4 regions of the Vibrio sp. PNB23_22_6 genome follow, and region 4 is predicted to be linked to each of the others. Evidence: predicted binding sites of a transcription regulator. Region 4 holds the regulator's gene; each other region holds the start of a gene.

Region 1 (3,191 bases), on a different contig from region 4:
GCAGTGAGTTAGGTGATTTGCTGCCGGTACCGGTCAAACTTGTGCACCTGAATAAATGCCCGATCCTTGCTCCAGCCAAGACGTTAACCGCGGAAAATGCAGAATCGATCGGTATTGATCGTCAGCAGTGTTTAAACAATCTTGCACTGCTTCGTCAGCACCCAGAAATTCGTGAAAAACTCATTAGTCTATTTGCGACTGAACGTGCATTCGATAAGAGCGATGACGTGGATACGCAGTTGTACGATGGATTCTTCTCCCCTGCAGATCGCGCGGCCATGGACATTATTCGCGAAACCGATCCAAATAACCTTGCCGCGTTGAATATCGAGTTTGACGATAAACGCATCAAGCCGCTGTTATTCCGCTATCGTGCACGCCATTACTCAAACACGCTAGATGAACAAGAGCAAAGATGCTGGGCACAACATTGCCGTGAGGTGTTTGAAAGTCAAATTGAAGAGTACATGCTGAATTTAGAAAACTTAGTTCACGAACATGAAAGTGATGAAAAAAAGATAGCGATACTAAAATCTGTGTATCGCTATATAGAGAGTTTAGCCTCATAACTTTCTCCTTAATTCCAGCGCACCTTCGGGTGTGCTTGTTGTTTTATATGCCAACAAAATGAAAAAAGAACGATTATTACAACTGGTCCATGTTTTTATTTCCCTCGCATTGATCATGGGTGCACTCGGTATCGGTAACACGATTCAAAAATACACAGCCATCTCAGTTCCTGGCAGCGTGATTGGCATGCTTGTGCTGTTTCTGTCTATGGTCTTGGGTATCATAAAAGTGGAATGGGTTAAGCTAGGGGCGACACTCTTTATTCGCTACATGATCTTACTATTTGTTCCAATCAGTGTGGGTCTTATGCAGCACTTCGACATGCTCATTGCAAACGCTCTACCTGTTTTGGCAAGTGCCGTCGGGGGATCACTGATCGTATTAGTTAGCCTTGCATGGTTCCTTAATTACCTGCTCAAGGAGAAAAACTGATATGTGGTTAATTGTCACGATTGTTGTGTTTCTCTCCGCTCGCCAAATTTCGATTAAGCTGAACAACCCAATAGCAAACCCGCTTTTGATCAGTATTTCCGTACTGATTCCACTGTTAACTTACTTAAAAGTGCCATTTGAAACTTACTATGCTGATAATCAATGGCTCAGCTTTTTACTTCAACCGGCAGTCGTTGCGCTTGCCTATCCTCTGTATGAGCAGCTACCACAGATCAAAGCCAATTGGCGCATTATTGCCTTGGCTTGCACTTTAGGCAGCGTCATGTCGATGCTTACAGCAACGCTTATCGCGGTCGCTTTCAAAGCCGACATCAGTCTCATCGCAAGCCTGATAGGCAAGTCCGTTACGACACCGATTGCAATGGAGATCTCCAGCTCCCTTGGCGGAGAAGCGGCAGTCGCGGCAATTCTGGTTCTGATTGTTGGCTTGTTTGGGGCTATTTTGGCTTACCCTATCTTCAACATCATCGGCATTAAGCACCCCATCGCACGTGGGTTAACAATGGGTACCGTTTCCCATGCTTTAGGTACGGCAACATGTGCGGAGAAACAACCTGGCGATGCAGCATTTTCTTCTTTAGCGTTAGTGCTGTGCGGCATTATTACTTCAATATTAGCACCAAGCTTCTTTGCTCTCGCGGTTTGGTTGTATCAATAACCCTCCGAGGCTTGCCAACGAAGGGCAAGCCTTTTTACTCGCGTATCAAACTCGCAATATGAAAAAGCGTTGATATAGTTATTTATGAGGCAAAGGTAACATTATCACTTAATGCAATCGAATACATGTGTGAGCTCACCCAAGCAATGAAATGAAATGGGTTATTGCACACACGAACATGATCTGGAGCACGGATTGTTTCCCTATTTCGCATAGAATAACTGTCCATGCAATAACAAGGATTCAACATGAAAAGTCGCATTGAACAGGCGCTAGCAAGCGCTCCCGAAGCACTTTCAAAACATCTTGCTCCTATCGTCCAAGCTGACGATTTTGATGCCACTCTTTCTGAGCAGCAATTTGAACAGCTGCTTACCGCTACAGGTCTAGCAGATAAAGAGCTTCGTGTTGCTCTGCTTCCTTTTGCCGCCGCATACTCTTATGCTCCAATTTCTGAATTCTATGTAGGTGCAATCGTTCGTGGTCTTTCCGGTCGCTTGTACTTCGGCGCAAACATGGAATTCTTTGGTGTTCAGCTAGGTCAAACCGTTCATGCCGAGCAATCGGCAATCAGCCATGCTTGGATGAAGGGCGAACGTGGCGTGAAAGACATCACCATTAACTTCAGTCCTTGTGGTCATTGTCGCCAGTTCATGAATGAACTATCGACCGCTAGTGAACTAAAAGTTCAGCTACCTGAACGTGAAGAAAAGTCACTGCATGAGTATTTACCAGAAGCATTTGGTCCAGCAGACCTAGGCGTCGAGTCTGGCTTAATGGCAGAGATGAAACATCAGTTCGCTTGTGATGAAGACGATGCACTGATTCAAAAAGCCGTTAATGCAATGAACATGAGCCACGCACCATACACAAACAATCTCAGTGGTTTAGCTCTAGAAATGACCGATGGACGCGTGTTCCAAGGTTCATACGCAGAGAATGCCGCCTTCAACCCAAGCCTCCCACCGTTACAAGTGGCTCTTATCCAAATATTGCTGGCCGGTGGAGAATTCGAGAATATTAAAGCCGCCGCATTAGTAGAAAACTCACAAGGTAAGATTAGTCACCTCGCTTGTACACAATCAACGCTAGAAGCGATTAACCCTGATATTCCTGTCAGTTTCGTAAACCTGTAATTACATTGAGTGCATCAGGAAAGCTCTACAACCGTAGAGCTTTTTTTATTGTAAAAAATCACACGCAAACGTTTGCTTGGCCGTAAAAATTCAGTATGATCCCCTGCAATTTCTGTTTCATCACTTTATTTTGTAAGGGAACACTATGTTCGGTACTGCAACTAGCACACATGCTACCCGTGTATTGCTTTTAGGCTCAGGCGAGCTTGGTAAAGAAGTGGCAATTGAATGCCAACGACTTGGCTTAGAAGTCATCGCCTGTGACCGTTACGCAAATGCGCCAGCGATGCAAGTCGCTCATCGTAGTTACGTTATCGATATGCTAGATGGACACGCACTAGAAGAGATCATCAATAAGGAGCAACCGGCTTACG
Region 2 (3,191 bases), on a different contig from region 4:
TAAAAATTCTCTTTCCAAATTGCACATGGTTCGATTTTGGCGCGTTGCAATTTATGACGGTCCTTTTCGGCGTCACGCTTGAACTTGTATGGCCCTAGTACTATTCGGTACCACGAACTGCCTTCTTTCTGGCGAATTTGGCTAGAGATGCCTTGGAAAGCGATCGCCAGTTTGCGTTCTTCCGCCTGAGCTTGAGTTTTATAGGCACCGCACTGCATGATGTAAGGGATCTTCGACACTTCGATCTCTTTAGCGACGACTTCGATTTCACGGTTTGGCAATGACTCTACGTATTCCCACTTCTCTTCAGGAGGTGCAGGCAACTCTTTTTTCGGTTTTGGCTTGCTTGTAGTCGCAGGCTGTTGTTTGACAACCGGCTGTTCTGGCTCTGGATCATTACTTAATAAGTACAAGCCGTAACCAAATCCACTGACAAGCAAAATTGCCAGCAGACCACTACGCCAAGGTTTTTTTCTAGAGGGCTGTTTTTTTGTCGACTTTTTCGGAGCGCCGCGCCCTCGTCTTACATAATCTTTATTTGCCACGGTTACTTCGGTCATCAAGAATTCTGCGAAATATGTTAATCCAGAATGAGGATGGAAAACACCCTGTTCGCGCAATCTTGTTAGTTTTAAAAGAAAGGGGCGTGATAAAACGCAGGTCCTAGGATCCTAGGACCTAAAATCTTGGATTACGGATTACGGATTACGGATTACGGATTACGGATTACGCGCAAACGTGGTCTTTTCTGTATTCCGTAAGCGAAGCGCTCCGTATTCGGTATTCCGGTCATTTTCTCGAGAAGCAATCAAATGCACTAACTTCCCACACGCTCCACTTAGGACCTAGGCCCTAACAACCTAGGTCCTTTAATTTTCTATCGCAATGGCGGAGGCGCAGCACTACCACGAACGACGAGCTTAGTATCGAGTAGGCGAGAGCCGGAGTGCACATCATGCCCTCTCAAGAGTTCTAACATCATTAGCATGGCTTGACGGCCAATCTCATAACGTGGTTGAGAAACGGTGGTTAGCGGTGGATCGCAGTATTGGGCGAATTGAATATCATCGAAGCCGACAATAGAGAGATCTTGTGGGACGCGCAAGCCAAGCCGTTTTGCTTCTTGGATCGCGCCTATCGCCATGGTGTCACAGTGACAGAATAGAGCCGTCGGAGGTGTTGGCAGTTCGAGCAGTTTACGTACTGCTTGTGCACCACCTTCAAAAGAAAAATCTGCAATGACACTGTATAGCGGATCTTGGCTAATACCCGCACGACGCAATGCTTGTTGGTAGCCTTGCTGGCGGAATTGACACAGTGCCGCAGTATCTGGGCCCGAAACTTGCGCAATTCGTTTATGCCCAAGTTGGGTTAGGTAGTTTACTGCTTCGAAAGCGGCCGTTAAGTTATCGATGTGAACCGTTGGCAGTTCAAGCTCTGGTGCAAACTCACATGCCATTACCATCGGTGGTAGGTTTTTTTGCTCAGGCTTGCTGACATCGAAAGGGAGATCCGTTCCAAGTAACAGCATGCCATCCGCTTGTTTGGTGAACACCAAGTTTACAAATGAGCTTTCACGCTTTTTCTGCTGGCCGCTATCTCCTAGCAATACAAGGTAGCCGTGCTCCATTGCCGCGTCTTCGATACCGCGAATAATTTCTGCAAAGTAAGGATCACAGATGTCTGGCACAATGGTGACAATGGTTTTTGACTCGTTTCTACGTAAATTGCGTGCGAGAGAATTCGGAGAGTAGCCCGCTTCAAGAACGGCGTCTTCTACTCTTTTTCGTGTCGAAGAAGACACTTTTTCTGGATTCATCAGCGCTCGTGATACCGTAGCCGTAGATACCCCTGCAAGCTGGGCAACATCCTTCATTGTCGCCATAGTTATACCCTCTCAAATTGTCGCCAAGTTGACGTTAGTCGTTGTTTTAATATCAGTCTATGTGATTGACTCACGTTAGACTTTGCTTATTTGAATAGTCTATTCATTTCTAGAGGGAAAGTTACGGTCTGTTTAACAAAACTCGCATTCCTATTGTGATGCAACTCACATTAAGGGGTAATTCATTACATGGTTAAACGTTTGCTAACTGAGATCTTGTGGTTCAATGTCTAAGTTCCAGCGTACTTTCTTAGCATTCGGCAACAAATCAATAGCAGGTTTTGTACTGGTTAATAACTTTTGCATTAATGAACGATGCTGAGTTTGCAGCAATAGTTGCCAACGATATTTCCCCGCACGCTTGGCTAAAGGCGAAGGTGTCGGCCCTAATACCATACAGTTGTCATCAAATAAGGGATGCGACTCTAATGTAAAGCGAACCTGACGCAGAAAATCTTCGACCAACTCACTGTGGTTCGCTTCTGCCTTAAATAATGTTAGGTAGCTATAAGGAGGGAGCTGAGCCAATTTGCGTTCTTCTAATGCTGTCATCGCAAAGTGTCGGTAGTCTTTGTGTAACAAGGCTTGGAGTAAGCTGTGTTCGGGGTGATGCGTTTGCAAAACGACTTCACCTGGCTTACTTGCACGCCCAGCACGCCCGGCCACTTGAATAAATAACTGAGCCAAGCGCTCAGACGCGCGAAAATCACTGCTATATAGAGAGCCATCGATATCAAGCAACGCGACTAATGTAACGTTCGGGAAGTGGTGTCCTTTGGCAAGCATCTGAGTGCCAATCAATATTTGATACTCACCTTTGCGAATGGACGTTAATGCATCTTCCAAGCTGCCTTTGCGGCGCGTGCTGTCTCTATCAATTCGTATTGCTTTGTATTCAGGGAATAGCTGCGCCAGTTGTTGTTCTAACTGTTCAGTACCAACGCCAACGGTGACCAGTTGTGTTGAACCACACCCTTGACACTGATGGATTATGGGTTGCTGTGAGCCGCAGTGGTGACAGCGAATCTCATTACTATATTGATGGAAGGTATAGTAAGCATCACAGCGTTTACACTCGGCGATCCAGCCACACTCATGACACATCAATGCCGGAGAAAAACCTCTTCGGTTTAGGAACAGCATCACCTGATTGCCTGCTTTTAGATGTTTACGCATTTCTGCAATCAAGGGCGCGGATAGGCCACTCTCTAAATACAGCCCTTTAACATCGAGCACTTTATTGGTTGTTGGCACCGCAGAACCTGCACGTTGTGTCAGTGTTAAATGGTGATACTTACCTGAAAGC
Region 3 (3,191 bases), on a different contig from region 4:
TCCATTAGTTTAAGTGCACGTAGTGCTGCTGCTTTTAAATCGCTCATTTCTATCTCCGATCAATATTCAAAAAATTCACTGCTTAACCTCATATCAACTATCTAACTATAATCAAGAAGAAGACAGTGTGTAAAAATTTGGCTAATCAGTCTATTAATGAACGGACTTGGTTCCCTGAAGACTCGGCATAGTCAGCGAAAAATTCATATGCCAATTGCTATCCTTGTCACCGCACAGTACCAGTTTGGCCTATGGCACAACAATCTATGATTGCGGTGTCTTTAATATCACATCACAAAGAAAAACGCTTGTAAGATGTAACATGAAGGGCAATTCATTTGCCCATTGAGTATGTACTATTCACTCAGTGATTATTTGATAATCATAACCACGACTTTGTAATTACTACATTATAGAGTTTCACCGCAAAACTGTAGCACCAAATAGAGCGCAAACGGTTTGTATCTCAAAATTTTCCAACCCCTATTCCACCGACTGCGTAAGCGACTCTCGTCGTCCTACATGCGGTTAAATTTTTTTGGGCCAAAAACGAAAAATGCCCCGCAGCAATTTCTTGCTACAGGGCATGATTTAAAACGGCGTCTATATATTAAGAACCGATTCTAATTAAAGTGCTGCAAGGCTAAGGCAGAAGCCTGCAATCGTCGCTGCCATTAGGTTAGACAACGTACCAGCAAGAACGGCTTTAATACCCATGCGAGCGATATCGCTGCGACGGTTTGGTGCAAGGCTACCTAGACCACCAAGTAGGATCGCGATAGAAGAAAGGTTCGCGAAGCCACATAGTGCGAATGAGATGATAGCCGTTGTCTTCTCAGACATTACTTCACCCGTTGCCGCAACCACTTGAGCGCCTTCACCTAGGTAAGGAGTGAAGTTCAAGTACGCAACGAATTCGTTGATAACGAGTTTCTGACCGATGAATGAACCAGCAACAACTGCTTCGTCCCATGGAACACCGATTAGGAATGCTAGTGGAGAGAACGCGTAACCTAGGATTAGCTCTAGAGTGAGTTCAGGCATACCGAACCAACCACCAATGCCACCTAGCATACCGTTGATAAGAGCAATCAGACCAACGAAAGCGATTAGCATTGCACCTACGTTTAGCGCAAGTTGTAGACCAGAAGCCGCACCGCCTGCTGCTGCGTCGATTACGTTAGCTGGTTTATCATCGCCACCGTCCATTGCTTCTTCGAAATCTTCGCGAGGCTTGTCAGTCTCTGGGTGAAGAATCTTAGCGAACAGTAGACCACCTGGTGCTGCCATGAATGATGCTGCTACTAGGTATTCTAGTGGAACACCCATTGATGCGTAACCTGCTAGTACACCACCAGCAACAGAGGCTAGACCACCACACATTACTGCGAATAGCTCAGATTGAGTCATTTTTGGAACGAATGGGCGAACAACTAGCGGTGCTTCAGTTTGACCTACGAAAATGTTAGCAGCCGCTGACATTGATTCCGCACGAGAAGTACCGAGCGCTTTTTGTAGTGCACCACCAAGAATCTTGATAACCCACTGCATTGCGCCAATGTAGTAAAGAACAGAAATCAGTGCTGAGAAGAAGATCAGAGTAGGAAGAACGCGGAATGCGAAGATGAAACCGCCGCCACCGAACACTTCGAACATCTTGTCAGAAACAAGACCACCGAATAGGAATGATGAACCATTGTTACCGTAGTTGATAACGTTAGAAACACCAGTAGAGAAACCGTTTAGTAGATCACGGCCCCAAGGTACATAAAGAACAAATGCACCTAATGCGAATTGGATAGCAAATGCGCCACCCACAGTTCTTAGATTGATAGCTTTACGGTTATTAGAAAATGCAAATGCAATAGCAAGAAGCACTACCATACCGACTAGGCTCATAAACAGGCTCATAGTTTATGACTTCCTTATAAGTTATTTATTGGCGTGTTACAAAATGGAGCTATAAAGCGGGGGCAATTATACTCATGCAGCATCAATTAAAGTAATGCCACCTTCACACTTTCCTATAAGATTCATCATGGATTCACCCCCATTTGTGAGGCATGTCACAATAGGAAGGAAAACGTTTTCTATTTTAAACAGCATATTTCGATTTTATTCACATATTGAGAATACTGAATTGCTATTTTCCCACATCTGGCACGCAATCGTTTGCCATTGCTGTGAATGCAAAAGCGCAAGTTCATTCAACACATGAATAAGTTTACTTGGGTGGTTGGGCTTCCCTTGATATCCAAGTATGGGCATATCCGGCGCGTCCGTTTCTAAAACCAGATGTTCAAGAGATAGTCTTTGAATCGCGTCGCGCGTTTTGTTCGCTCTTGGGTAAGTAATTGTGCCGCCCACCCCAATGAAAAAGCCTAATCGAACCCATTCCATCGCTTGTTGATAGCTACCAGAAAACGCATGTAACACGCCACCTTTAGGCAGTTTTGCCGTTTTGACCATTTGAACGAGTCGATTGTGCGCTTTACGACAGTGAAGAATAACGGGCAGTTTGAATTTTCGCGCAAGTTCAAACTGCAACTCAAGGGCTCGTTCTTGAAGTGCTACAGGAACATTGATGGAAAAATCTAAACCACACTCACCAATTGCCACACAGTGCTTACCCGCTTGTGACAACTGCCGTTCCAATTCAGCGACGTGTTGATCAAAATCAGGCTGAAGAAAGTAAGGATGAAAACCCAAAGCGTAGTAAAGACCCGGGTATTGGCTGGCTATAGTTTGAATGCGAGACCAATTGCTTGGTCCTACTGAAGGGATCAAGATACGTTCTATACCTTGCTCACGAGCAAGCTCAAACTGATGTGCAAAATCGTCTTGGAACACATCAAAATCGAAGTGACAATGGGTATCAAACAGTTTCATTATTCGGCTTCTCTTGTTCTTCTTTATTAGAAGAAGCGTCATGAGCAGGGTCTGGTTTATACGGTACACAACTGCGCCTTTGATCTGGTGTTAGTCCCATCTCTTTACACCAATCGTCGTAACGTTTGAGTCCTTTCTTAAACCAATTCATTTCACACCTTTCTGTACACCAAATAAAAAGCCGCCGTTAGCTAAGTGTATAGCTAACGGCGGCCTATAATCCAGTGCTCAATGTAGAGCGGCTTAGATGCGATTAGTGCTCACGCGTTGCACGGAAATCGACATCAGGAAAACGTTCTTGA
Region 4 (3,191 bases):
TTACCCCGTGGCAAGGTTTACCTGAAAACAGTGACGTGCTGTTCTATGAAGGATTACACGGCGGCGTGGTCGATGGTGATGTCGATGTGGCTCAGCATGTTGATTTTCTGATTGGCATGGTGCCGATCGTGAACTTAGAGTGGATTCAAAAGTTCGTACGCGATACGCGCGACCGAGGTCACTCTCGTGAAGCCGTGATGGATTCAATCGTGCGCTCAATGGACGACTATCTTAACTACATTACACCACAGTTTTCTCGTACCCACATCAACTTTCAACGTGTCCCGACCGTGGATACGTCAAACCCACTTAACGCCAAAGGCATACCAAGTCTGGATGAAAGCTTTGTTGTTATTCGCCTTCGTGGCATTAAAAATGTCGATTTTCCTTATCTACTCGCTATGATTGACGGCTCATTTATGTCACGCCACAACACCATTGTCGTGCCCGGCGGTAAGATGAGCTTTGCCATGGAGCTCATCGTCAGGCCGATTCTGCAACAGCTCATCGAAACGGGTAAAATTGGTTAAAAACCTCGCGAATAAAGTGTTTACTTTTCATACCGTGATCATGTGCACATTTTTGCTTACAAAATCTCCACCATGGCACGATTAAAATCAAGAAATCGTTTTCGAAAAAGGATACTATTTCTAACCGAAACACAAGAGAGCTTGCAGTATAGAAAAGTATTCTTATTCTAGTAAGCTAATTCGGGCTTAGCTAAAATACGGATAGCGCAAGCGTACCCTGCAGAGGAAGTGATATATTATGGTTCTAGGTAAACCTCAAACCGACCCAACACTAGAGTGGTTTCTTTCACACTGTCATATTCATAAATACCCTTCTAAGAGCACGCTAATTCACGCGGGTGAGAAAGCTGAAACGTTGTACTACATCGTTAAAGGTTCTGTTGCGGTTCTTATCAAAGACGAAGAAGGTAAGGAGATGATCCTTTCTTACCTAAACCAAGGTGACTTCATTGGTGAACTAGGTCTATTCGAAGAAGACCAAGAGCGTACCGCATGGGTTCGTGCGAAATCTCCTTGTGAAGTGGCTGAAATTTCGTTCAAGAAATTCCGTCAACTTATTCAAGTAAACCCTGACATCCTAATGCGCCTTTCTGCGCAAATGGCTCGTCGCCTTCAAGTTACTAGCCAGAAAGTGGGTGACCTAGCGTTCCTAGACGTAACTGGTCGTATCGCTCAGACTCTTCTGAACCTTGCTAAGCAGCCAGATGCAATGACGCACCCAGACGGAATGCAAATCAAGATCACTCGTCAAGAAATCGGTCAAATCGTTGGCTGTTCTCGTGAGACAGTAGGCCGAATCTTGAAGATGCTAGAAGAGCAGAACCTAATTTCTGCACACGGCAAAACTATCGTTGTTTACGGGACTCGTTAATTCCGATTAACGTTTAAAAAATTCAAAGCCACCAATAGAAACATTGGTGGCTTTTTTGTTTTAGAAAAACACTGGATTAGCGCCCTCTATTTTTTTCCGTTTGTGCTCTCAAAGATCTTATCTGCCGATGCGGCAACAAATCCTGAGTACAAGTCACCGTTATCCATTGCGTAGCGCTTAGCAAACTCGTAAAAGCCTCCAGGAATCACTTCAACACCTTCCGTAAAGGCCACTGGCACTTTATCGGCCATGGTCGAAGATTGCTCTAGCAACACCTGTGGCGTACCTTTTACTTCGCCGCCGTTTTCGTTGATGGTGAAGCCTGCTGTGCGTAGGTGGTCGTTTACTTGCTTCACTTCTTGGTGTTGGTTAAGTTGGTTTACGCTCACGGTAAAGTGATTTGCGCCGTAACCATGTGCAGCAAGCCAAGAGGCATACTCACTCTCGTTCGCCAACGTTTGGAAATCAGCGTAACTAATCTCCCACAAACGTCCACCATACAAGAAGCCGCTGCCAATCAGCTTTGAAGCATCAACCTGCTCGACCAGTTTATGAACGATGTCTTGCAGCTCTGGCGAACATTCATCGACCTTCAACTCACTGATAAACACTTTTGGTTGCTTTGGATCTGGGTGCTCAAAGTGTTTTGCCACCAGTTTTTTGCTTTCAAATACGTAGTCACCACAGGCTTTATAACCCACTGTCAAAAATGGTTTCGCCAACGTTTCAATACCGAGGGGAGCGACATTAAACGTACGTAGCGCAATATGGTCATTAATCAAAGGCTCATCTTCTTGTAGAAGTTGATGGACTTTAGCAGCAGAAGGGCAAAGACGTTGAATGTAGTCTTGCCATAGCGATTCAAATAACACATCGGGCGTCATAACGACTCCTTGTTATGAAATGTAGAGTTAGAGATAAGAGGAAGTTGACCGCTCGTTCACAGCCCCAAGGCTGTCCAGAATCACGAACACGCGGTCATCAACCTGTGACGGTATGTGAGGCATAAATGCCAGTCAGTCAACACGCGTTGGGGAGTCTTGAGCTCGCCTTTGGCGTTTGCCAGCGCGCTTTACCGGAATCCTAACTTGGTAAATAGCTCTGGCAGATAGAAGCGGTGATACTTTGTTACCGCTTCGTATTTCTCGATTACAGGCTGACACCTGGGCTCAATGTTGCAGGCAAGACCGTCTCGCGACCTTCCACTGATGCCATTGGGTACGCACAGTAGTCTGCTGCGTAGTAAGCACTTGGGCGTAGGTTACCTGACGCCCCCGGACCACCAAACGGTGCATCACCACTGGCTCCCGTCAGCTGACGGTTGCGATTCACGATACCTGCACGAATGTGGTCAACGAAGTATTCCCACTCTTGGTCGTCAGTTGAAACCAGACCCGCAGAAAGACCAAAGCGCGTATCGTTCGCTAGCTCTACCGCTTTCTCTAGCCCTTCGTAGCGCACTACTTGCAGAAGTGGACCGAAGTACTCTTCATCTGGCAGTTCAGCAATGTTCGTCACATCGATGATGCCCGGAGAAACAAACGCCGCTTCGCCCGCTTTCGCTTCAATTAAGCTTTCGCCACCAAGAGCTTGCAGGTTAGCTTGTGCATCCAGAATAAACTTGGCTGCCGCGACCGAAATTTGTGGTCCCATGAATGGCGCAGGCTCAGCAAATGGTTGGTCAACGCGAATGTTACGTGTCGCTTCCACCAACTTAGCAATCACTGCATCACCCTTATCACCAAACGGAATGTACAGACGACGAGCGCAGGTACAACGTTGACCTGCGC

What was found. The regulator CRP, encoded in region 4, controls carbon source genes, mostly activating them, when cyclic AMP is high. The targets are predictions, from matches to a motif close to TGTGANNNNNNTCACA.
Region 1: cdd (cytidine deaminase) is a predicted target of CRP. The motif match lies at 1,810-1,825, and genes of this name have one in related genera.
Region 2: cytR (DNA-binding transcriptional regulator CytR) is a predicted target of CRP. The motif match lies at 2,040-2,055, and genes of this name have one in related genera.
Region 3: ACVA54_RS13480 (NupC/NupG family nucleoside CNT transporter) is a predicted target of CRP. The motif match lies at 2,056-2,071, and genes of this name have one in related genera.

The regions. Positions count from the first base shown of each region.
Region 1 is NZ_JBNFXP010000004.1:26,148-29,338, reverse strand. Features, by position in the region: gene sbcB (exodeoxyribonuclease I) at 1-569, shown strand, start outside; gene ACVA54_RS04600 (CidA/LrgA family protein) at 628-1,002, shown strand; gene ACVA54_RS04595 (LrgB family protein) at 1,004-1,681, shown strand; gene cdd (cytidine deaminase) at 1,930-2,817, shown strand; gene purT (formate-dependent phosphoribosylglycinamide formyltransferase) at 2,963-3,191, shown strand, end outside.
Region 2 is NZ_JBNFXP010000017.1:97,391-100,581, reverse strand. Features, by position in the region: gene ftsN (cell division protein FtsN) at 1-545, opposite strand, end outside; gene cytR (DNA-binding transcriptional regulator CytR) at 878-1,885, opposite strand; gene priA (primosomal protein N') at 2,090-3,191, opposite strand, start outside.
Region 3 is NZ_JBNFXP010000016.1:94,289-97,479, forward strand. Features, by position in the region: gene deoC (deoxyribose-phosphate aldolase) at 1-47, opposite strand, end outside; gene ACVA54_RS13480 (NupC/NupG family nucleoside CNT transporter) at 628-1,911, opposite strand; gene ACVA54_RS13485 (TatD family hydrolase) at 2,116-2,889, opposite strand; gene ACVA54_RS13490 (DUF5363 family protein) at 2,876-3,040, opposite strand; gene prfC (peptide chain release factor 3) at 3,143-3,191, opposite strand, start outside.
Region 4 is NZ_JBNFXP010000030.1:16,497-19,687, forward strand. Features, by position in the region: gene ACVA54_RS17710 (phosphoribulokinase) at 1-530, shown strand, start outside; gene crp (cAMP-activated global transcriptional regulator CRP) at 769-1,401, shown strand; gene ACVA54_RS17720 (DUF1338 domain-containing protein) at 1,488-2,285, opposite strand; gene astD (succinylglutamate-semialdehyde dehydrogenase) at 2,551-3,191, opposite strand, start outside.